3 regions of the Bradyrhizobium sp. 137 genome follow, and region 2 is predicted to be linked to each of the others. Evidence: predicted binding sites of a transcription regulator. Region 2 holds the regulator's gene; each other region holds the start of a gene.

Region 1 (7,969 bases), on a different contig from region 2:
ACAGCGCCTTCGACGCGCGCGAGACCATCTCGACCACGAGTAAGGGCGAGGTGCGCGAGGCCGTGGACCAGGCGCTGGAAATCCTGGACAAGGGCGAGGCGCGCGTTGCCGAGCGCGGCAGCGACGGCAAGTGGAAGGTCAACCAATGGCTGAAGAAGGCCGTGCTGCTCTCCTTCCGCCTGAACGACATGGACGTCATTCCCGGCGGATCGGGCAAGGCGACCTGGTGGGACAAGGTGCCCTCGAAATTCGAAGGCTGGGGCGAGAACCGCTTTCGCGATGCCGGTTTCCGTGCCGTCCCCGGCTCCATCGTGCGCCGCTCGGCCTTTATCGCCAAGAACGTTGTGCTGATGCCGTCCTTCGTCAACCTCGGCGCCTATGTCGATGAGAGCACCATGGTCGACACCTGGGCCACCGTCGGCTCCTGCGCCCAGATCGGCAAGCGCGTGCACATCTCCGGCGGCGCCGGCATCGGCGGCGTGCTCGAGCCGCTCCAGGCCGAGCCCGTGATCATCGAGGACGACTGTTTCATCGGCGCGCGCAGCGAGGTCGCCGAAGGCGTGATCGTGCGCAAGGGCGCGGTGCTGGCGATGGGCGTGTTCCTGGGCGCCTCCACCAAGATCGTCGACCGCGAGACCGGCGAAATCTTCATGGGCGAAGTGCCCGAATATTCCGTGGTGGTGCCGGGCGCGCTGCCCGGCAAGCCCCTGAAGAACGGCCAGCCCGGTCCGAGCACCGCCTGCGCCGTCATCGTCAAGCGCGTCGACGAGCGCACGCGGTCGAAGACGAGCATCAACGAGCTGCTGCGGGATTGATCGGACGCGCATGACCGATGCTCTCTCCATCGCCCGCGATCTCATCCGCTGCCCCTCGGTAACCCCGGCCGATGCCGGTGCGCTTGGGGTGCTTGAACAAGCCCTGACCGCAGCAGGCTTCACCTGCCACCGCGTGACCTTCAGCGAACCCGGCACCGCCGACATCGACAATCTCTATGCGCGGATCGGCAGCGAGGGCCCGCACATCACCTTTGCCGGCCACACCGACGTGGTGCCGCCCGGTGACGAGAGCGCCTGGAGCGTCGGCGCGTTCTCGGGCGAGGTCCGGGATGGGGTCCTGCACGGCCGCGGCGCGGTCGACATGAAGGGCGGCATCGCCTGCTCGGTGGCGGCGGTGCTGGAGCATCTCGCCGCCAATGAGGGCAAGCCGCGCAAGGACGGCAAGGGCTCGATCTCTTTCCTGATCACCGGCGACGAGGAAGACGTTTCGATCAACGGCACGGTCAAGCTGCTGAAATGGGCCGCCGAGCGCGGCGAAAAGTTCGACCATTGCGTGCTGGGCGAGCCCTCCAACGTCGAGACGCTCGGCGACACCATCAAGGTCGGCCGCCGCGGTTCGCAATCCGGCACGCTCTATGTCGACGGCGTGCAGGGCCATGTCGCCTATCCGCATCGCGCCTCCAACCCAGTGCCTGATATCGCACGGCTGATCGTGGCGGTCTCCGACGAGCCGCTCGACCATGGCAGCGCCCAGTTCCAGGCCTCCAATCTCGAATTCACCTCGGTCGACGTCGGCAACAAGGCCAGCAACGTCATCCCCGGCGAGGCCCGCGCGAAGTTCAACATCCGCTACAACGACAACCACACGCAAGCCAGCCTGCGCGAATTGGTCGAGGCGCGCCTCGCCAAAGCCTGCGGCAACCGCATCCGCGCCCGCATCGTCTGGGATCACTCGAACTCCAACGTGTTCGTGACCAAGCCCGGCCCGTTCACCGATCTTGCAGTGTCCGCGATCGAAGAGGTGACGGGCCGCAAGCCGGAGCTGTCGACCTCGGGCGGCACGTCGGACGCGCGCTTCATCTCCAGCTATTGCCCGGTGATCGAGTTCGGCCTGGTCGGCCAGACCATGCACCAGATCGACGAGCGGGTGCCGGTGACGGATCTGGAGAAGCTGACGCGGGTGTATCGGGAGATTTTGGCAAGGTATTTTGCTTGAGTCCCTGTTGCCTCCACAAACAGAGCTGTCATCGCCCGACTTGATCGGGCGATCCAGTATTCCAAAGACAGTCGTGATTGAACCGGGAGGCCGCGGCGTACCAGATGCCCCGGTCCCGGCTCCGCCAAGGCTACGCCGGGGCCACAAGGGTGCTCGGCCGCCGAAACTTTTGCGAAGGCGGCAAGCTGGGGCATGACGGCCGTGGATGTAGCGAGAGCGGCACCCTGCGCCCTCCGCGCATCTCAATAATCCACCTTCACCAGATACAGCCCCTCCGGCGGGGCGACGATGCCGCAGGCGGCGCGGCTGCGGGCGGCGAGTGCGGCCGACAGATCATCGGCTGTCCAGCGTCCCTCGCCGACCCAGACCAGCGATCCCACCATCGAGCGCACCTGGCTGTGCAGGAACGAGCGCGCAGAGGTGACAATGGTGATCTCGCGGCCGTCGCGTATCACCTCGAGCTGATCGAGCGTCTTCTCCGGCGACTTGGCCTGGCACTCGGTATCGCGGAACGTCGTGAAGTCGTGCTTGCCGAGCAGACGCTGGGCTGCTGCATGCATCGCGTCACTGTCGAGCCGGCGCGGCACGCGCCAGGCGCGACCGACGTCGATGGCGAGATTGGCGCGGGTGTTGATGATGCGGTAGCGGTAGTGGCGCTTGATCGCCGAGAAGCGCGCCTCGAAGGTCTCGGGCACGATCTCGGCCTCGAGCACCGCGACCGGATGCGGGCGCAAATGCGCGTTGAGCCCGTCGCGAAAACGATCCGGCGCAAATTGCTTGCCGATGTCGACATGCGCGACCTGGCCAAGCGCGTGCACGCCGGCATCGGTGCGGCCAGCGCCATGCACCCGCGCGTCCGCGCCGGTCATCGCCTTCACCGCGGCCTCTAGCGCGCCCTGCACCGAGGGCAGCGTCTCCTGCACTTGCCAGCCGAAGAACGGCGCGCCGTCATATTCGATGGTGAGCTTGTAACGGGGCATCGTGTCCAGTTTCACCGTCATTGCCCGCGAAGGCGGGCAATCCAGTACTCCGCAGCCTATCAGATCAACCGAGAAGCCTCGGCGTACTGGATACCCCGCCTTCGCGGGGTATGACAGTGTCAGCTGAATTTCGCGCCCGCCCTCACAGGCACGCCGCGCAGAAAGTCCGCGGCCCGCATCCTGGCCTTGCCTTCGCGCTGCAGCTCGAGGATGCGGACGGCGCCCTCGCCGCAGGCGATGGTGAGGTGGTCGTCGAGCACGTCGCCCGGCACACCTGAGCCGTTCGCCAATTCACATCGCAGGATCTTGATGCGGGCATTTTCGCTGACGTCCACAAGCTCGGTCCAGGCGCCGGGAAACGGCGACAGGCCATGGATGTGGCGCAGCACCGCGCGTGCGGGTTTCGTCCAGTCGATCCGCGCCTCGGCCTTGTCGATCTTGGCGGCATAGGTGACACCGTCCTCGCTCTGCTTTTTGAGCTGGAGCCCGCCGCGTGCGAGCGCCGCCATCGCGCGCACCATCAAATCGGCACCTGACCGGGACAGGCGATCGTGCAGATCGGCCGCGGTCATGCTGTCGGTGATCGCGATGCGCTCGGCCATGGCGACGTCGCCGGTATCCAGGCCGACATCCATCTTCATCACCATCACGCCGCTTTCGGCATCGCCTGCCATGATGGCGCGGTTGATCGGCGCGGCGCCGCGCCAGCGCGGCAAGAGCGAAGCGTGCAGATTGTAGCAGCCGAGCTTCGGCGCATCGAGGATCGCCTGCGGCAGGATCATGCCATAGGCGACGACGACGGCGGCATCGGCATCGAAGGCGCGAAACTCGTCGAGCGCTTCCGGCGTCTTCAACGTCTTCGGCGTCAGCACGTGAACGCCGAGTTTTCGCGCCGCTTCTTCAACCGGAGTGGGCTGCAATTGCAGGCCGCGCCGTCCGCCCGGCTTCGGCGCGCGGGTGTAGACGGCGGCGATCTCGTGGCCATGCGCGACCAGCTCGAGCAGCGTCGGCACGGAGAAATCGGGCGTGCCCATGAAGATCAGGCGGAGGGGCATGTGGAAGACCTGCGAAAGGCGCAATCCCGTGACAGTCATTCCGGGGCGGCTCGAAGAGCCGAACCCGGAATCTCGAGGTTCCGGGTTCGATGCTTCGCATCGCCCCGGAACGACAGAAAGCCTACTCTACCCCGCGCGTTTGGCGGCCTTCTCGAACTTCTTCATCACGCGGTCGCGCTTGAGCTTCGACAGGTAGTCGACGAACAAGACGCCGTTGAGATGATCGATCTCGTGCTGGATGCAGGTGGCATAGAGGCCTTCGGCATCCTCCTCGTGCAGCTTGCCATCGAGATCGGTGAAGCGCACGCGCACCTTCGCCGGGCGCTCGACCTCCTCGTAATATTCGGGGATCGAGAGGCAGCCTTCCTCGTACACTGAAAGTTCCTCTGAGGAGGAGAGAATCTCCGGATTGATGAAGACGCGCGGCTCGTGCCTGGTCTCGCCGTCCTCGTCGCGCTTGGCGAGGTCCATGGTGATCAGCCGCAGCGGCTGCGCGACCTGGATCGCGGCGAGGCCAATGCCAGGCGCGTCGTACATGGTCTCGAACATGTCGTCGGCAAGCTTGCGGATCTCCGACGTGACCTTCTCGATCGGCTTGGAGACCAGACGCAGCTGCTTGTCGGGCAGGATGATGATTTCTCGTAGGGCCATGGCCGCGATTTAAGCCGCGTGTCGGGTGCGGTCAATCCGGCGCGGAACTCCGTTAACCCTCCGCTAACCATAAAACTTCAGATTTCGTTAACCATAAGAATCAATGGGACTTTGGCCATAAACGTTCGCTATTCGTTCGTGGAGCCCGGCGAATCGGCTAGAAGGGTCGGCATGAACGAGATCATCTTCGTGCTCGGCGAGTGGCCGGTGCGCACCATCGACGCGCTGATCGGCTTCGGCGCCCTCGTCCTCATCCTGCTGGTGGTGATTGCCCTGGTGATCGCGCGCTCCGGGCGGCGCGGCGCGGAACTCGCGATGGCCAATGCCATCCGTGCCGACGAGCTCGAGGAGCGCCTGAGCGAGGTGCTGCGGGCCCAGAGCGAGGCTTCGGGCCGGGTCGACGCCATGACCCAGGCGCTGGCCGGCCGCCAGGCCGAGATGGCGCGGGCGGTCAATGAGCGGCTGGATTCGGTGACGCATCGCGTCGGCCAGTCCATGGAACACTCCACCCGCAACACCATGGAGAGCCTGCGCGCGCTGCATGAGCGGCTCGGTATCATCGACAGCGCGCACAAGAACCTCAGCGACCTCACCACCCAGGTGACGACCCTGCGCGACGTGCTCGCCAACAAGCAGTCGCGCGGCGCCTTTGGCCAGGCGCGGATGGAGGCGATTGTCCAGGACGGTCTTCCAAAAGGGTCCTACGAGTTCCAGTTCACACTCTCGACCGGCAAGCGGCCCGATTGCGTCGTGTTCCTGCCCGACCAGCGCCCGCTCTGCATCGATGCAAAATTTCCGCTGGAGGCGGTGACGGCCCTGCACGATGCCCGTACCGACGAAGAGCGGCGGATTGCCACGCAGCGGTTACGCGGCGACGTGATGAAGCACGTCAGCGACATCGCCGAAAAATACCTCGTCACCGGCGAGACCCAGGAGATGGCGCTGATGTTCGTACCGTCGGAATCGGTCTATGCCGAGATCCATGACGGCTTTGACGACGTGATCCAGAAAGCGTACCGCGCTCGCGTGGTGCTGGTGTCGCCTTCGCTTTTGATGCTCGCGATCCAGGTGATGCAGCAGATCATGAAGGACGCGCGCATGCGCGACGCCGCCGACCAGATCCGCACCGAGGTTATCAAGCTCGGCGACGATTTAGGCCGTCTGCGCGACCGGGTGCTGAAACTGCAAAAGCATTTCTCCGACGTCAACGAGGACGTCCGCCAGGTTCTGATCTCCGCCGACAAGATCGAGAAGCGCGCCGGACGCATCGAGGAGCTCGATTTCAGCAAGAGCGATGCGGCCGATGCCCCACGGCTGGTCGCGACGGACGCGGGCGAGGTGTTCCCGAGGAAGCTGCAGGCAGGGGAGTGAGATTAAGGCACACTGTCATGCCCCGCGCAGGCGGGGCATCCAGTACGCCGCGGCGGTCGTATTGGATCGAGACGCTGGTGGATACTGGATCGTCCGCCGTCGCGGACGATGACACCGGGAGGGTAGAGAGAGCTTCCGGCCACCGAGCTCCGCCAGAGTCTTTTCGGCCAGAATCTGCTAACACCTGCGCATGACCGCACCCGACGCGACCTCCTCCGCCGGCGCTGCCGCCTCCTGGCGTGACAGCTTTGCCGTGTACCTGCAACCGCGGGTGCTGATCGTGCTGTTCCTCGGCTTCTCATCCGGCCTGCCGCTGGCGCTGTCGGGCTCGACGCTGCTGGTGTGGATGCGCGAGGCCGGAGTCGATCTCAAGACCATCGGGCTGTTTGCGCTGGTCGGCACGCCGTACACGCTGAAATTCTTGTGGGCGCCATTGGTGGATGCGATGCATGTGCCGCTGTTCACCCGCGCCTTCGGGCGGCGGCGTGGCTGGCTCTTGTTCTCGCAGATGCTGCTGATCATCGCCATCCTGCTGCTAGCGCTCACCGATCCCGCGCGCTCGCCGTTCTACGTCGCGCTCGGCGCGCTGCTGGTCGCAACCATGTCCTCGACCCAGGACATCGTGGTCGATGCCTTCCGCGTCGAGAGCTTGCCCGAGAGCGAGCAGGCGGCCGGCATGGCCGCTTATGTCGCGGCCTATCGCATCGGCATGCTGGTCTCGACCGCGGGCGCGCTGTTCATCGTCTCCGGCTTCGAGGGCACCGGCATTACGCGGCAATCGGCCTGGATGTGGGGCTATGTGGTGATGGCGGCGATGGTGCTGATTGGGACCATCACGGCGCTCCTCGCAACCGAGCCGGAGCAATCGGTGCGGGCGGAAGCTGCGACAAAGGCCGAGACCGCGTTCGCACGGGTGCTGCGCGCCGCAATCGGGGCGTTCTCGGAATTCTTGTCGCGGAAAGACGCGCTCGCCGCGCTCGCCTTCGTCGTTCTGTTCAAGTTCACCGACGCGTTCTCCGGCACGATGACCGCGCCGTTCGTGATCGACCTCGGCTTTTCCCGCAACGATTATGCGGCGATCGTGAAGGGTGTCGGGCTCGCCGCGACGTTGCTCGGCGGCTTTGCCGGCGGTTTTGTCGCGCGGCGTTATTCGCTCGCGACCAGCCTGTGGATCGGCGGCGTGGTGCAGGCACTCGCCAACCTTTCGTTCTCCTGGCTGGCGTTCGTCGGCACCAGCCAATGGGCGCTCGCCTTCGCCATCACGGCTGAGAACTTCACCAGCGCCATCGGCACCGTGATCTTCGTCGCCTATCTCTCCGCCCTGTGCAAGAACCCGTTGCACACGGCGACGCAATACGCGCTGCTCACCGCGCTCGCGGCGGTGGGACGAACGTATCTCTCCTCAGGTGCCGGCTTCGTGGCTGATACGGCCGGCTGGGCGCTGTTCTTCGTGATCTGCGTGCTGGTGGCGATCCCGAGCCTGGTACTGCTGGCCTGGCTCCAGAAGCGCGGCCATTTCAAGACGCTGGGGCCAGTCAGGGTGTAGGACCGACGTCTCGCCTTCGTCATTGCGAGGAGCTCTTGCGACGAAGCAATCCAGACCGTTCCGCGGAAGAATTTCTGGATTGCTTCGCTTCGCTCGCGACGACGGCGGAGAAAGCCGCGGCAAGGGGCCAATCGCGAGCCATTCCTACTGCTTCTTGATCAAACTCCACTTGGTGATCACGGCCTCGCTCATCTGGCCGGCATCGCTGGCGCAGGCGATCTCGTCGACCTTGACCGAGATTTCCTTGCCGACGAACGATTTCAGCTGCGCGGCCTGCGCGTCGCTGGAGGTGACGAGCTGGAAGGTTTCGGGGCCGGTCTCGAGATTGCACAGCCCGTTCGGCGGCGGCAGGCGGCGCGGCTCGGAGGTGATCT
Region 2 (7,969 bases):
CACATGGCGGTCGTCGCCGGTGTCGTGTTTTTCGCGGTGCGCGCCCTGCTGGCCTTGATCCCGGGGCTGGCGGCGGGATTTGCCATCAAGAAATGGTCAGCGGCCGCCGCGCTGGTGGCGGCTGCGTTCTACCTGCTGCTGTCAGGCGCGGAGGTCGCCACGCAACGCTCGTTCTTCATGACGGCGGTGGTGCTGATCGCGGTCATGGTCGATCGCCGCGCTATCACCTTCCGCACGCTGGCCGTGGCGGCACTGATCGTGCTCGCGGTCGCGCCGGAAGCGCTGGTGCATCCGAGCTTTCAAATGTCCTTCGCCGCAACGCTCGGGCTCGTGGCGCTGGTGCAGATCGGCATGCCGAACCTGTTTGCCTCGCCCGATCATTCCGCGACGGCCCGTATCGCGCTGTGGGGCGGCCGCGAGATCGCGATGCTATTCCTGGCCTCGCTGATCGCAGGACTTGCGACCACGCCCTATGCCGCCTTCCACTTCCATCGCGTCACCCCGTTCGGCGTGCTCGCCAATCTCGGCGCGATGCCGGTGGTCTCGGCACTGGTGATGCCGGCTGGCCTGTTGGGACTGCTCGCGGCTCCCTTTGGGCTTGACAGCGTGTTCTGGTGGCTGATGGGGATCGGCATCGACTGGATGGTCGCGGTGTCGCGCTGGGTGGCGGCACTGCCGGGTGCAGTCGGCCGGATCCCTGCCTTCGGCACCGCGCCGCTGATCGCGGCAAGCCTCGGGATCATCTTGATGGGCCTGTTGCGCACGCCCTTGCGCTGGTCTGGCGCCTTGGTGCTGCTGGCCGCCATCGCGTGGGGCCTGTCGGTGCGGCAGCCCGACATCCTGATTGCCGGGGACGGCGCCAGCGTCGCGGTGCGGGGCAGGGACGGGCAGTTGCATGTGATCCGGGCGAGCAAGGATGGCTTTCTGCTCAAAGAGTGGTTAGCTGCCGACGCCGATCCGCGCGATGCCGGGAGTAGCTCGCTGGCTGACGGCGTGTCGTGCGACGAGTCCGGCTGTGTGACGCCGCTTGCCGACGGTCGGCTGGTCGCGCTTTCACTGCGCATCGATGCGCTGGCTGAGGATTGCAGTCGCGCCGCGCTGGTGGTCACGACGCGCCCCGCGCCGCCCGATTGCGCGGCGATGGTGGTCGACCGGCAGCGTCTCACCAGCCAGGGCGCGCTGGCGTTGACGCAGCGTGGTGACGGCTTTGCGATACAGGCGGTGAGAGCAAGAGGCACAAGCCGTCCCTGGTTGCCGGCCGGCGCCGGCGAGGGTGATTTCGATGGGAGCCTTGTGCCGAGGACGGCCGCGGCCCGCAACCGGGATGCAACGCCGGCGGAGACCGACTTGCAGGTCGACGATTAGGGGCCGGACGATTAAAAACAAATGCGAAGAGTAGGTCCGGGTCCGACCGGACTCCGCAGCACACAAATTATACCATCTCGCCGGCCTCGGCCGGCGATGGCATTTCAATCCTGGCCCGACCCCGCGGGCGGGGACGGCTCAGCCAATCGGCAGGCGCGTGATCGTCGACCGGCTATCGGCAACGATCTGCGGCTTGTGCTCGCGCTCGCTGACCGGCTGCGTCACCGGCAATTGCAGCACGGTTGCGCGCTGGCCTTCGACGAGCTGCGTCACCAGCACGTATTTGCCGTCGGGGAATTCGATCGCGTCATGATGGCGGTCGGGTATGTGCGGATCGATCTTGCCGAACTTGCCGACGCGGGAGTTGATGGTGCGCGTCCAGATCCAGCGATTATCGTAACGGACGTTGTCGGCGAAGGCGAGCTCCGTTCCCGGCAGCAGGCAGACGGCCACGGTCGGATCGGCCGCGGAAGCAAAGCCGCGCGTTGAGGTGCCGCGGAACGTTGTCGACACGATCGTCTCGCCGACTTCGGCGGGGCGAGATGCAACGGCATGCAGGCTGTAGTCACACATCGGGTGCTCCTCATTCGAAGATAGCAACCCGCGCCTCCTTCGGAGGCGCAAGCCTCTATCAGAGTGGAAGCACGTAACGCTCTGCTCGGTTGTGGGCAAATCTGCGGCTGGCGTTGCCGGACACGATCACATTATCTTTCCCGAAGTCATAGGAACAAAGCTCGCTTCAGTGCATTCGGCGGATGCGAGCGCCCGTGGCCTGCGGGCGCCGAGAGGGGGAATGTGGCCAGCTTCGCCGTGGCTGTCGGTTGATGGGAGTTTAGGCGTTGCGGAATAGCTCGCTCCCTACGTGCGCAGATTGCGTGCATGGTGCTGCAATTGAGTTGCGAATGCTTGCGCGGCCGATGCAAGCGATCAGCACGCTGCGAAGGCGCTTAAAGCGATCCTGCGCACGATCTCTTCACAAGCGATGCGTGCTTGGAGCCGCATGCCGAGGATGGAGCGCCGGAGAGAGGGGCCGGATAATCTGCGCAAGACCAAAAGACTATCCAGCTGGAGCGGACCATCGTCCGCTCCAATCGGAATCATTGGTATCGAATGACCGCTGGCCCGTCTCAGTACTTGCGGTACAGCCCGATCAGCTTGCCCTGAATCTTCACCCGGTTCGGCGGCAGGATGCGCACCTCGTAGGCGGCATTGGCGGGCTCGAGCGCGATCGACGCCCCCCGGCGACGAAAGCGCTTGAGCGTCGCTTCCTCGTCGTCGATCAGGGCCACCACGATGTCGCCGGTATCGGCGCTCTCGTTACGCTGGATCAGCGCCATGTCGCCATCGAGAATGCCGGCTTCGACCATCGAATCGCCGCGCACTTCGAGTGCGTAGTGTTCGCCCGAGCCGAGCATGTCGGGCGGCACGCTAATGGTGTGACTGCGGGTCTGCAACGCTTCGATCGGCGTGCCGGCCGCGATGCGACCCATCACGGGCACCGCAACGGGACGCTCGCCTTCGTCCGCGGAAGAACTGGAGCTCGCGCGCACCTTGCCGAGATTGCCCTCGATGACGCTCGGCGTGAAGCCGCGGCGGCTGCCGGCGGCGGCCTGGAGCTCGGGCAGCTTGATCACCTCGATGGCGCGGGCGCGGTTGGGCAGGCGGCGGATGAAGCCGCGCTCCTCGAGCGCGGTGATCAGGCGATGGATGCCCGATTTCGAGCGCAGGTCGAGCGCATCCTTCATCTCGTCGAAGGAGGGCGGCACGCCACTTTCCTTCAGACGTTCGCTGATGAACCGCAGAAGCTCGTATTGTTTGCGCGTTAACATCTCGACCAAAGTCCCCCGGTTGATGTCGTTCGATTCCGAGACGCTAAATTGGAGCGGTGAACCGCTACATGCTCGAAACAAATCATGAACGGACACTATATGTTCGATATGTGTTCCGCAACTGCTTAATTTACCGTGAACGGGACAAAGTTCGCGGAACGCGTGTGGTGGATGCGTTCAGACGGGCAGGCGCAGGACCTCGCAAGGCGAGCCGGCTTCTGCCTTCGGAGCGAACGGTGCGCGGACGAGAAGTGCCTGTGCTGCAGCGAGATTCGCAAGCAGCGAGGAATCCTGGTGATTGACGGGAAGGGCCACCAACGTGCCATCGTCGCGCGTCTCCAGATGTGCGCGCAGATAGTCCGCGCGCATATCGTTTGCATCCACATCGCGGCCGAGCACGGCCCGTTCTTGTCGGTGATGAATCATGGATCGTCCCGACAAGGCGCGAATCAGCGGCACCAGGAACAGGAAGGCGCACACGTAGGATGACACAGGATTGCCCGGCAGGCCGATCACGCGCATCGCGCCGAGCCGCCCATGCATCATCGGCTTGCCCGGGCGCATCGCGATCTTCCAGAACGCCATCGCGATGCCTTCGTCCCTCAACGCCTGCTGGACCAGATCATGGTCGCCGACCGACGCGCCGCCGCTCGTGACCAGGATCTCGGCGCCGCTCTCGCGGGCGCGGCGGATGCCGGCAGTGGTGGCCTCCAGCGTATCGGCGGCAATGCCGAGGTCGATGGTATCGGCCCCCTCGCTGCGGGCGAGCGCGTGCAGGGCATAGCCGTTGGAATAGACGATCTGGCCGTGAGCGGGTGTGGTTCCCGGCATGACCAGCTCGTCGCCGGTGGCGAGGATCGCGACCTTCGGACGGCGGCAGACGGCAAGCTGCGGATGATTCATGGCGGCGGCGAGCGCGAGATCGCGCTCGGTGAGACGGGTTCCCTTGCGCAGGAGCACGTCTCCTTCGGAGAAGTCGACGCCCGCGGGGCGGATGTGGCGGCCGGCAATCGCGGCTTCCTTGATCGTGATGCGCTTGCCGTCCGCAACCGTGTCCTCCTGGATCACGACCGCGTCGGCACCGTTGGGAATGACGCCGCCGGTGAAGATCCGCACGGCTTCGCCGGGGCCCAGCGTTCCCGCGAACGGACGACCCGCCGCCACTTCGCCAATCAAGGTGAGCGTACTATCGAGCTTTGTTGCATCGCTCGCGCGCACCGCGTAGCCGTCCATCGCCGACATTGCTTCCGGCGGCTGTGTGCGCAGCGCCGGGACATCGCGTGCGAGCACGCGATGATAGGCCTCGTTGAGGGAAACCATCGCTTCAGGCAGCGGCTCCGCACCCGCCAGCACCGCGGCAAGCGCGTCAGAAACCGGCATCAGGGCCAAGGGCGGAAACTCCTGCTGAGCATATCGGCAATGGGCGGCGAAAGTTCTAGCCGAGTGCAGGCGCGAGGCAAAGGCGCCGACAGGATGATTTATCCTGCGTGATCTCCGTCATGAAGAATCGTGCTCAGACCGGTCACGGCATGATCCGGAAGGCGAGACAGACCGGTACGAGGATAGCCATGGCGAGGACGAGAAGGATGAGCGCCACGGCCGGCATCGGATCAACTCTGCGTCTGTTCGCCCGAACTGACGCTGGATGTCACGTCCGGAGCTTTGGGGCTTTGATCCTTGTCCGGCAGCGGATCGGCCTGCGACTTTAGGTCGGCGGCCTTGCTGATCAGCTTGGCGGAGAGGCGCGAATCCGAAGTTGTCTTGGCGAATTCGAGCAGCAAGGAGGCTTGCTTTGTGAGGTAGGCTTTGCCCAGCACGAGAATAAGTCCGATGTAGACGTCCCAACGGACTCATAGAGTCCGGAGGGAGGTATTCCGTTCCCGGAACTCTGTACAAAAATGTACAAAGTGAATTGGTTCCATACCCGAGCGGATTTGGGTGCCCGAAACCCGACCCCGATCCTGTTCGGCATCGGTGGTCAAATTCCCAACGCTAGCAAGGCGTTGCCGACATCACCGGGCGAGGTGACATGCACCGCCGTCAGTCCACGCGCTCGCGCCCCCTCGACGTTCTCGGCCAGGTCGTCGAAGAAGACGATTCGGCTGGCTGGCACGCCGATCGCCGCCACGACATGATCGAACGCCTCCGCATCCGGTTTGCGCAGGCCGATGCTGGACGACAGATAGAGCTCGCGGAAATGCCCGAGCACGCCGGCATATTCCTTCGAAAAATAGTCGACATGCGGCCGATTGGTGTTGGAGAAGGCATAGAGCGGCATCTGCTTCGCCGCGCGCGGCAAGAGCTCGGCGATCTCAGGCATCTCGCCGGCGAAGATCGCGTTCCATCCCTCCAGAAACTGCGCGTCGGAAATGCCGATCCCGAGCGATGAACGCAGCGATTGGAAATAATCCTCGTCGCCGATCTTGCCGACCTCGTGCAGCCGGTAGGCCTCGTCACGCACATAGCGCGCGACGATGGCCTCGGGCTGGCAGCCGGCATGCCCCGCCCAGCAGGCGATCGCCTTGGAGAAATCGATATCGAGCACCACGCGGCCGAGATCGAACAGGAGCGCATCGGCGCTGCCGGGGGAGAGTGAGGTCATCGTGTTCTTTCACATTTCAGTATCGGTAGGGCTCGTGGTCGAACAGCGGGAACGCGCTGAACACGCTCGGCGCATTCGTTGCGGTCGCCTGATGCAGGCAGGATTTGTCGATTTCGGCGAACGAGGTGGCACCCAAGAGGCCGAGGCAGCGCAGCACTTCGTCCTCCAGCAATTCCAGCATTCGCATCACGCCGGCTTCGCCGGCCGCCGCCAGCGCCCAGCATTGCAGCCGGCCGATGCCGACGATGTCGGCGCCGGCCGCGATCGCCTTGATGATGTCGGTGCCGCGGCAGAAGCCGCCATCGACCATGATCTTGGCGCGGCCCTTCACCGCCTCGACGATTTCAGGCAGCACATGCATGGCGCCGCGGCCGTGATCGAGCTGACGGCCGCCATGGTTGGAGACGTAGATCCACTCGACACCGTGATCGATCGCGATCTGAGCGTCCTCGGCGGTGGCGATTCCCTTCAGGATCAGTGGGATCCTGAACTTGTCCTTGATCATCTTCACCGTCCGCCATTCCAGACCCTTCTGGAAATCGCCGCCGGTCGCGCGCAGGCGGCTTTCGCGAACGTAGCGCTTGGCGATGTCACGTTCGCGACGGCTGTAATGGGCGGTGTCGACAGTCAGGCAGAACGCGGCATAGCCGTTCTTCTCGCTCCGGCTGACGACATCGGCGACGAAGGCATCGTCGCCGCGGACATAGAGCTGATAGAGCCGCAGCGCGTCGGGCGCGGCCTCGGCGGTCTTCTCGAGCCCCGGCTCGGACACCGAGCTCAACATGTGCGCCGCACCGAAGGTGCCGGCGGCGCGCGCGACGCTTGCCGCGCCATCGGGATCGAAGATCTCCAGGGCACCGACGGGGGCGAGCACCACCGGCAGCCGCATCCTGCGGCCGAGCTGCTCGACGGAGCCGTCGACCTTGCGAACGTCGCGCAGCACGCGCGGGCGGAAGGCGATCTCGTCCAGCGCCATGCGGTTGCGGCGCATCGTGGTCTCGGTCTCGGCAGCGCCGACGATGTAGTCCCAGGCATTCTGGTTGAGATTGGCGCGCGCCTTCCGGATGAACTCGTGTAGATTCTGGAACGGCTCGTTGCTGGCGCCGAGTTCGACGTTCCTGTCCGGCCGGATGCGGGGCGCGTCATTCATTGGTGTCCTCCCGAGAATTTGAAGTCTTGTCGCCATCGCCTAGCGTGTCCGGCCCCCCAAAACCATCCTAAAATCGCATAGCTGCGAGGCGTGGGCGGCCGACCGATGCCGCGTTGCGCGAAGCGGTTTCGGAACGTTGCCAAAAGCTTAAGCCGAGGCGAAGGGATTTCGCCGGTGTACCGCCGCCGGCCTTCCAGGCGGCCTTGAAGAAACCAGAATGGTGTTGTGAGAGGTGACCTGGATCGCCATTTGCATGGCGGCTTCCAAGCCCGAGAGATAAGCCCTCAACAGAACCGCTAAGCAAAAGGCCAGCCTATCCATGCGGAAAACCCTGCTGTTCCCCCTGGGCGCGCTCACGGGAGTGTGTCTGACCCTTCTGGTAGCCAGTCCCCACGGCAGCGTGTGGGCGGCACGGGCGGCGGCGAGCGCGGACGATGCCTATTCCCAGCTCAATCTGTTCGGCGCAGTGTTCGAGCGGGTCAAGGCGAACTATGTCGAGAAGCCCGACAGTGCCAAGCTGATCGAAGGCGCGATCACGGGCATGGTGACCTCGCTCGATCCGCACTCGCGCTACATGAATGCCAAGGCCTGGACCGAGATGCAGGAGACCACCTCCGGCGAGTTTGGCGGGCTCGGCATCGAGGTCACGATGGAGGATGGGCTCGTCAAGGTCGTCTCGCCGATCGACGACACGCCGGCCTCGAAGGCCGGCATCATGTCCGGCGACCTCATCAGCAAGATCGACGGCGAGGCCGTGCAGGGCATGACGCTCGAGCAGGCCGTCAACAAGATGAAGGGGCCGGTCGCCACCAAGACCAAGCTCACCATCGTGCGCAAGGGTGCCGACGCGCCGCTCGATGTCGCGATCACCCGCGAGATCATCCATGTGCGCCCGGTGCGCTTCCACGTCGAGAATGGCGACATCGGCTATATCCGCATCACCTCGTTCAACGAGCAGACCACCGACGGCCTGAAGAAGGCGATCGCGTCGGTCTCCAAGGAGGTCCCCCCGGAGAAGCTCGC
Region 3 (7,969 bases), on a different contig from region 2:
GTCGATCTTGTCGGCATCGGCCGCCGAGGCGAAATCGCGGACCCGGCGGAGCAGACGGCCCGCGATGCGCGGTGTGCCGCGGGCGCGACGCGCGATCTCGTTGGCGCCATCGCCGGTCATGCCGACATTGAGCACGCGCGCGCCGCGGCTGACGATGCTTTCCAGTTCTTCAATGGTGTAGAAATTGAGCCGCACCGGAATGCCGAAGCGGTCGCGCAGCGGATTGGTCAGCAGGCCAGCGCGCGTGGTGGCGCCGACGAGGGTGAATTTCGACAGCTCGATCTTCACCGAGCGCGCCGCCGGGCCCTCGCCGATGATGAGGTCGAGCTGAAAGTCCTCCATCGCGGGATAGAGCACCTCTTCCACCGCCGGACTGAGGCGATGGATCTCGTCGATGAAGAGCACGTCGCGCTCTTCGAGGTTGGTGAGGAGAGCGGCGAGATCGCCGGCCTTGGCGATCACCGGCCCTGATGTGGCGCGGAAGCCGACGCCGAGTTCCTTCGCCACGATCTGCGCCAGCGTGGTCTTGCCGAGGCCCGGCGGACCCACGAACAGCACGTGATCCAGCGCCTCGCCGCGCTTGCGCGCCGCCTCGATGAAGATCGAGAGGTTCTTGCGCGCCTGCTGCTGGCCGACGAAATCGGAGAGCGATTGCGGGCGCAGCGCGGTGTCGCCGACATCATCGCTGCGGCGCTCGGGCGAGACCATGCGATTGGCCTTGGGATCGCTCACTTCGCGAGCTCCTTCAGGCCGAGGCGGATGAGCTGCGCGGTCTCGGCATTCTCGCCCGCACTACGCGAAGCCGACGCAATCGCCGCGGCGGCTTGCGGTTGGCCGTAGCCGAGATTGACCAGTGCGGAGATCGCATCCGCCACGGGCCGCGGCGCGCGCTGGTCGTCGACGGCGCCGGCGAGATGCACCACGGCCGGATCGACATTGGCAAAGGCCGGCGTCTTGTCCTTCAGTTCGGTGACGATGCGCTCGGCGACCTTGGGGCCGACGCCGGGCGTGCGCGCCACCGCCCCCTTGTCGCGCAGCGCAATGGCATTGGCGAGGTCAGCCGGCGACAAGGTGCCGAGCACGGCGAGCGCGACCTTGGCGCCGACGCCCTGCACGGTCTGGAGCAGGCGAAACCATTCACGCTCCTGGTCAGTGCGAAAGCCGAACAGTTTGATCTGGTCCTCGCGGACATAAGTCTCGATCGACAGCACGGCCGCTTCGCTCGGCGACGGCAGATGCTGCAACGTGCGTGACGAGCAATGCACCTGATAGCCAACGCCGCCGACGTCGAGGATGACGAAATCCTCACCGTAGGAATCGATCAGGCCCTTGAGCTTGCCGATCATATCCCCACGACCTTCAGCCTGAACGCGGTGCTCTGGCGGTGATGAGCGTGGGTGATGGCGATGGCGAGCGCGTCGGCGGCATCCGCCGACGGCGGCTCGGCCTTGGGCAGCAAAATCTTGAGCATCATCGCGATCTGTTGCTTGTCGGCGTGACCGGCGCCGACCACCGTCTTCTTGACCTGGTTCGGCGCATATTCGGCGACAACGATGCCGAACATCGCGGGCGCCAGCATGGCAACGCCGCGGGCCTGGCCGAGCTTCAGTGTCGCAACGCCGTCCTTATTGACGAAGGTCTGCTCGACCGCGGCTTCCATCGGCTGGTGATCGGACAGAACGGCCGCGAGCCCCTCATGGATCGCAAGCAGCCGGCTCGCCAACGGCAAGTCGTCCGGCGGTTCCACCGAGCCGCAGGCGACGTAGATCAGACGGTTGCCCTCAGCCTCGATCACGCCCCAGCCGGTGCGGCGCAGGCCGGGGTCGATGCCGATGATGCGAACGGGGCCGCGAATCGGGAGCGCAGTCATGGGCCAGTGATAGCGGCTGGCCGCCCGAAGCGAAACAGAAACAGAACGGAAGTAACAGGGGAAGTGGGATACCGCGGGGCGCACCGCCGCTCAGCACACATTCCGGTGTCATACCCGCGAAGGCGGGTATCCAGTATGCCGCGGCTTATCGGTATTCTTCGAACGTCTCTGGAATGCTGGGTCGCCCGGTCAAGCCGGGCGACGACAGGGTTGAGACGCTAGCCGCCCATCTTCGCCATCAGCGCGTCCGACACCTCGAAATTGGCGTAGACGTTCTGGACGTCGTCGTGCTCATTCAGCATGTCCATCAATTTGAGCAGCTTCTCGCCGGTCTCGTCGTCGACCGACACCGTGTTCTGCGGCTTCCAGATCAGCGCGGCCTTGCGCGGCTCACCGAACTTGGCTTCCAGCGCCTTGGCGACGTCGCGATAGCCTTCGGTCGAGGCGTAGATCTCGTGTCCGCCCTCGCCGGAGATCACGTCGTCGGCGCCGGCCTCGATCGCGGCGTCCAGCACGGCATCGTCAGAGGCGACGCTGCGATCGTATTCGATGACGCCGGTGCGGTCGAACATGAAGGAGACCGAGCCGGTTTCGCCGAGATTGCCGCCGGACTTGGTGAAGAAGGAGCGGATGTCGGACGCGGCGCGGTTGCGGTTGTCGGTCAGCGCCTCGACGATGACGGCGACGCCGCCGGGGCCGTAGCCCTCGTAGCGGATCTCGTCATAATTCTCGCCCTCGCTGCCGAGCGCCTTCTTGATGGCGCGCTCGATATTGTCCTTCGGCATGTTCTCCTGGCGCGCGGCGATCACGGCGGCGCGCAGGCGCGGGTTCATGGCGGGGTCGGGTGTACCCAGCTTGGCCGCGACGGTAATTTCCCGCGCCAGCTTGCCGAACAGCTTCGACTTCTGGGCATCCTGCCGCCCCTTGCGGTGCATGATGTTCTTGAATTGGGAATGTCCGGCCATGCGTGGTCTCTTGAAGGGTCTTTGGATCGTTCGCCGATGGGTGGGAGGCGCGGCCTTATAGGCCGCCAACCCACCGGAATCAAAGGGATCTGCTGCTCTAAGGTAGCACTGTAAAGGTAGCCGCCGTAATGGCCTCTGCCTAGGTCTCAGGCATCGTTAACCCTGACTTCATTTCAGCCTGCGAAAATAGCGTCCGACCGTCCCCGACCAGAGAGACCCGATGGCGTTCGGACTATTTCGGAAGCGTCTGCCGGACATGGCTGCGCCTGCGGCAGCCCCGCAGGCTGCGCAGCCGGTGGCTCATTCCGAGCCCGCCGGGACCGCCGATGGCGATTCGGCCCGCGAGATCCTGGAGCTGCTGGAACTCGAGCTCGGCGCGATGATCCGGCAGCTCGAGCGCGCCGCCAATTCGGTGGCCGGCGGCGCCGAGGCGACCGCCGCAACCCTTGCCGCCATTCGCGACCGCACCGACGCCCTGACCGGCCGCACCAACGCGGCGCAATCGACTGCCTCGACGTTCGCCCATGCCGCCGACAAGTTCACGCAGTCCGCGCTGGGAATCGGGGCGCAGGTTCGCGAGGCAGGCAAGCTCGCCGACGAGGCCAGCGCCGCCGCGCAGGAAGCCCGCGCCAATGTCGATCGCCTGCGCGAGTCCTCTGCCGCCATCGGCAATGTCGTCAATCTGATCGCGCAGATCGCACGGCAGACGACGTTGCTCGCGCTCAACTCGACCATCGAGGCCGCGCGCGCCGGCGCGGCCGGCAAAGGCTTTGCAGTCGTCGCGACGGAAGTGAAGGCGCTCGCAGTGCAGACCCAGGGCGCGACCGAAGAGATCACCAAAAAGATCGATGCGCTCCAGCGCGACGCCGCCGGCTCTGCGGATGCCGTGCACCGCATCTCGCAGGCGATCGAGGCGATCCGCCCGGTGTTCGAGACCGTCAACGGCGCCGTCGCCGAGCAGAACGCCACCACCAGCGAAGTCTCCGGCAACGCTGCCAGCGCCTCGGACTTCATCGTCTCGGTCGGCGAGAGCGCGGCCGAGATCGATGCAGCCACCAAAGCGGCCGAGACTCATGGCGAGAACGTCGCCAGCGCCGGCCGCGCCGTCACCACCTTCGCGCAAAAGCTGAAGTCGCGTTGCGCCGTGCTGCTCCGCCAGAGCGAGCACGATGACCGCCGCAAGACCGAGCGCTTGCCCTGCCATCTCAAGTTCGAAACCGCGCGCGGTGTGATGCCAGTCTACGAGATCGCGATGGACGGCGTGCTGATCGGCGGCGCGGACGCAGGCCGGCTTGCGCCGCAAGCGCTGGTCGAAGGCACCCTCGAGAACGTCGGCGCCTGCCGCCTGCGCGTGGTCGAGCAATCCAAAGCCGGCGCCCGCGCGCATTTCGTCGGCCCCAATGCCGAGCTCCGCGAGAAGATCGAGGACAGGCTGTGGTCGATCCATGAGGAGAACACGGAGTTCGTCACCCGCGCCATGGAAGCCGGCAACGAGCTGACGAAGGTATTCGAGCAGGCGGTCGCGCGCGGCGAGGTCAAGATCGACGACCTCTTCGACACCGACTATGTGGAAATTGCAGGCACCGATCCGCAGCAATATCGCACAAAGTATCTGGACTGGGCCGACCGCGCGCTACCGCCGTTCCAGGAGGCATTCCTGGCAAAGGACCAGCGCATGGCGTTCTGCGCCATGGTCGATCGCAACGGCTTCCTGCCGGTGCACAACAAGATCTATTCGCATCCGCAGCGGCCGGGCGAGGTGGCCTGGAACACGGCCAACAGCCGCAACCGGCGGATATTCAACGATCCGGCGGGGCTCGCCGCCGCGCGCAACCTGCGCTCGTACTTGGTCCAGAGCTATGCGCGCGACATGGGCAACGGGAACACCGTGATGATGCGGGAGATCGACGTCCCCATCCGGGTGCAGGGCCGGCACTGGGGCGGATTCAGGACGGCCTACAAATCGTAGTGCACGCTCAGGCAAGACGGCAGGCGCGAATCATCCTTTAGCTGAAGCTGGAATGGGAATGCCGCCGTGAGCCGGCGAACGGCTCTCCTTGAGGACTCATCGCACATGTCCGCCGTACAACTTGCAGTCATGGACACCGGCTCCAACCGGACGCTGGCCGAACGGCTGATCGACCAGCTCGCCGATCGCATCGGCGGCCTCGGCGTGGAACTCGCCGACATCGCCGGCAATGTCCAGGAAGTCGCAAGCCGCGTCGCCAATCAGTCGGAACGGTTTCACCACCTCCAGAAGACGGCCGAGACGATGGTCTCGGCCAACCACGACATCGCCAACGCATCTCAGGCGGTGCAAACGACGTCGTCCGCCGCGGCCGACGAGATCGCGCAGTCGCGCAGCGCAGTCGATACCGCCGTCAGCCACATCTCCGAGCTCGTCGCCGCGGTGGAGCGGATCGAGGCGCGATTGAGCGCCGTCGGCTCGGCGCTGGCCCAGGTGGCAAAGGTCTCCGGCTCGATCGAGGCGATCGCCAAGCAGACCAATCTGCTCGCGCTGAACGCAACCATCGAAGCGGCACGCGCCGGCAATGCCGGTCGCGGCTTCGCCGTGGTCGCGAGCGAGGTGAAGAACCTCGCCGAGGCCACTCGTCAGGCCGCGCATCAGATATCCGACACCGTGCGCGATCTCGACGGCCAGATCGAAGGCCTGATCGGCGAGAGCAGCGACGCTTCGCAGCGTGCCAAGACTGCCGGCGAAAGCGCCCAGCAGATCTCCAGCATCATCTCGCGCGTCCAGCAGGGTTTCGCCTCAGTGGAGGCGGAGATCGGCAGCGTCACGCGAGCTGCGACCTCCAACCTCGGGCATTGCGACACCGTGATCGGCGAGCTCAACGAGCTTGCCAAGGGCGTCGATCTGTCCTCCCGCGATCTCAGGAGCGCCGACCAACGGATCGCAAAACTGCTCGACACCTCGGAAGGCCTGATCGCGCTGATCGCCGACAGCGGCGTGGCGACGTCGGACGCGCCGCTGATCCGCGTGGTCATCGAAACCGCCAAGCGAATCTCCGCCGAGTTCGAAGCCGCGATCGATCGCGGCGATATCACGCTCGACCAGCTCATGGACGAGAAGTACCGCGAAATTCCCGGCACCGATCCGAAACAATTCCTCACCAATTACGTCGAGTTCACCGACCGCGTCCTGCCCGCGATCCAGGATCCGATTCAGAAATCCGATCCCCGCATCGTGTTCTGCGTCGCATGGGCCAAGGGCGGTTATCTGCCGACCCACAATCCGAACTACCGTCTGCCGCAGGGCAAGGACCCGGTCTGGAATAACGCCAATTGCCGCAACCGCCGCCTGTTCACCGATCGCGCGGTGAAGAAGGTTGCGGCCAACACAAAACCGTTCCTGCTCCAGACCTACCGCCGCGACATGGGTGGCGGGCAGTTCGTGCTGATGAAGGATCTATCCTCGCCGATCATGGTCCGCGGCAGGCACTGGGGCGCCTTCCGGATGGGTTTTCGCCAGAGCTGACGGCCCGCAAGGCGCCTCGCGCGACGGCATTCCGGTGCCCTCAAAACAAAAACTGAAAAACAACCCCATGCACAGTAGCCGGGGCCAGCGAAATCAAAGGCTTACGCGGGCAGGCCCGAAGAAGCCGCGACGCCGTTGACGCGTCGGGCAAAACAGGGGCATAATGCTATTATTCCGAAATCGCGCATTTGCGCTTTTGCTGCCTCGTGGGAGCGGGCCGCGTAGCCGGCTGCGACCCCATTCGTCTCGCGCGGAGAGCCCTGACACGCTCGCACATGACCTTAATGCTAACGTTGCGCAGGGCAAGCGGAGAAGATCCTGCAGTCAGGCGGAAGCCGAATTGCTCTGAGTTACAAGCCGAGCGCGATCTCGGCCCATTTCAACATGCGGTCGCTATTGAGGAACGCCAGCACCGCCGGTTCCAGTGACGCGGGCGCGCCCGATCCAACCAAAGCCGTGGCGGCCACCATGTCGCACCGCTGATTGAAGGCGAGTGAGAGCGCGTTGCGATTTCCCTCGACGCGATAGGGCCGGCTGCGGCCGCGCATCGGACCGACGATGATCTCTCGACCGGCACCGATCGGCGTTGCCTTGCCAATCAGCGCCAGGTCGCCCATTTTTTCGAGGTCGTTATCGTCGGCGACGCCGGTGGCGCAATTGCAAAACCCGAGCTTGGCGCGAACGTAGAGCTGGACCTCGCCGCCGCAATCCTCGGCCTTGCAGCGGAATGCCTTTCCTTTCCCCCAGGGATCTGCGCCGAAAGGCCAGTCGGTTTCTGACCACACCGGGCGGACCTCGCCGAGTGCCGCTGTAGCACGTGCCGGTTCGCCGGATCGCAATGTCCAGAGCGCAGCGACTGCGCAGAGCAGTGCGGCGGCTGCGCCGATCGCCATGAATTTGCTTGTCAGGCGCATGGAAGCTGCCACGGCACTTTTGCTAATTCTGAGCCAAGAACTTTCGTGCAGCCGCGAGGTCCTCCCGCGATGTGTCGCCATCGCGCGCCATGTCCACGACTTTCCCGTAGTACTGGCGCGCCTTCACGGCGTCGCCCGCTTTCTCGGCGGCGTGAGCGGCGCCGATCGTCGCACCAAAGCGGTTCGGCTCCTTGCGCATGGTGCTTTCGAATGCGGCCAATGCCTCCGTCGCCATGCCGCGCTCGAGCAGCATGGTCCCGTAAAGCTCGCGTGCCGGGGCAAGCGGTCCCGGCGTCACGATGGATTTTTCGGTCTTGTCTTCGGCGTCGGCGGCAAGGCGCATCGCCTCCAACGCGTCTGCCTGTTTTCCCTGGGCATTGAGCTGCCAGGCTGTGGCGACCTGCCGCTGAATGTCGACGATCTCGGCCCAATACGCATCCTTGTCCTGCTGCAGCTTGTCCCGCAGCTCCGCCAGCTTGGCGATGTCCGCCGTTGCTGCGTCTGCATTGCCGGAGCGCGCGGCGCCAAGGGCGCGGGCGAAATAGGTGATCGCATCGACATAGCCAAACCGGCTCGGCTCAACCTTCAGCGCGGCGGCGCCCTGCCAATCGCCGCGCTCGACCATATAGCGCGCCTGGCTGGCCGCTATCGCGTAGGGACCGGCGCGGACGGCCGGCGCATAGCCCGTGGTCGCAACCATGTCCGCGATGACGTCGCGAGC

Evidence for each region. Region 2 encodes LexA, which represses DNA repair genes until DNA is damaged. Its sites were predicted from a motif close to TGTTCNNNNTGTGTTCNG; they were not measured.
Region 1: rmuC (DNA recombination protein RmuC) is a predicted target of LexA. The motif match lies at 4,801-4,818, and genes of this name have one in related genera.
Region 3: ruvC (crossover junction endodeoxyribonuclease RuvC) is a predicted target of LexA. The motif match lies at 1,901-1,918, and genes of this name have one in related genera.

Annotation. Positions count from the first base shown of each region.
Region 1 covers NZ_JADPKU010000021.1:78,734-86,702, reverse strand. Annotated here, with positions in the region: gene dapD (2,3,4,5-tetrahydropyridine-2,6-dicarboxylate N-succinyltransferase) at 1-815, shown strand, start outside; gene dapE (succinyl-diaminopimelate desuccinylase) at 826-1,992, shown strand; gene truA (tRNA pseudouridine(38-40) synthase TruA) at 2,235-2,972, opposite strand; gene fmt (methionyl-tRNA formyltransferase) at 3,092-4,027, opposite strand; gene def (peptide deformylase) at 4,154-4,678, opposite strand; gene rmuC (DNA recombination protein RmuC) at 4,850-6,049, shown strand; gene IVA78_RS04185 (MFS transporter) at 6,240-7,595, shown strand; gene IVA78_RS04180 (hypothetical protein) at 7,740-7,969, opposite strand, start outside.
Region 2 covers NZ_JADPKU010000033.1:87,255-95,223, reverse strand. Annotated here, with positions in the region: partial or broken gene IVA78_RS06450 (ComEC/Rec2 family competence protein) at 1-1,365, shown strand, start outside; gene IVA78_RS06445 (hypothetical protein) at 1,504-1,938, opposite strand; gene lexA (transcriptional repressor LexA) at 2,493-3,194, opposite strand; gene glp (gephyrin-like molybdotransferase Glp) at 3,372-4,583, opposite strand; gene IVA78_RS06430 (hypothetical protein) at 4,805-5,011, opposite strand; gene IVA78_RS06425 (HAD-IA family hydrolase) at 5,173-5,796, opposite strand; gene IVA78_RS06420 (alpha-hydroxy acid oxidase) at 5,813-6,946, opposite strand; gene IVA78_RS06415 (S41 family peptidase) at 7,266-7,969, shown strand, end outside.
Region 3 covers NZ_JADPKU010000045.1:1,525-9,493, reverse strand. Annotated here, with positions in the region: gene ruvB (Holliday junction branch migration DNA helicase RuvB) at 1-708, opposite strand, end outside; gene ruvA (Holliday junction branch migration protein RuvA) at 729-1,346, opposite strand; gene ruvC (crossover junction endodeoxyribonuclease RuvC) at 1,343-1,870, opposite strand; gene IVA78_RS11530 (YebC/PmpR family DNA-binding transcriptional regulator) at 2,089-2,835, opposite strand; gene IVA78_RS11525 (methyl-accepting chemotaxis protein) at 3,056-4,804, shown strand; gene IVA78_RS11520 (methyl-accepting chemotaxis protein) at 4,910-6,334, shown strand; gene IVA78_RS11515 (hypothetical protein) at 6,685-7,248, opposite strand; gene IVA78_RS11510 (hypothetical protein) at 7,271-7,969, opposite strand, start outside.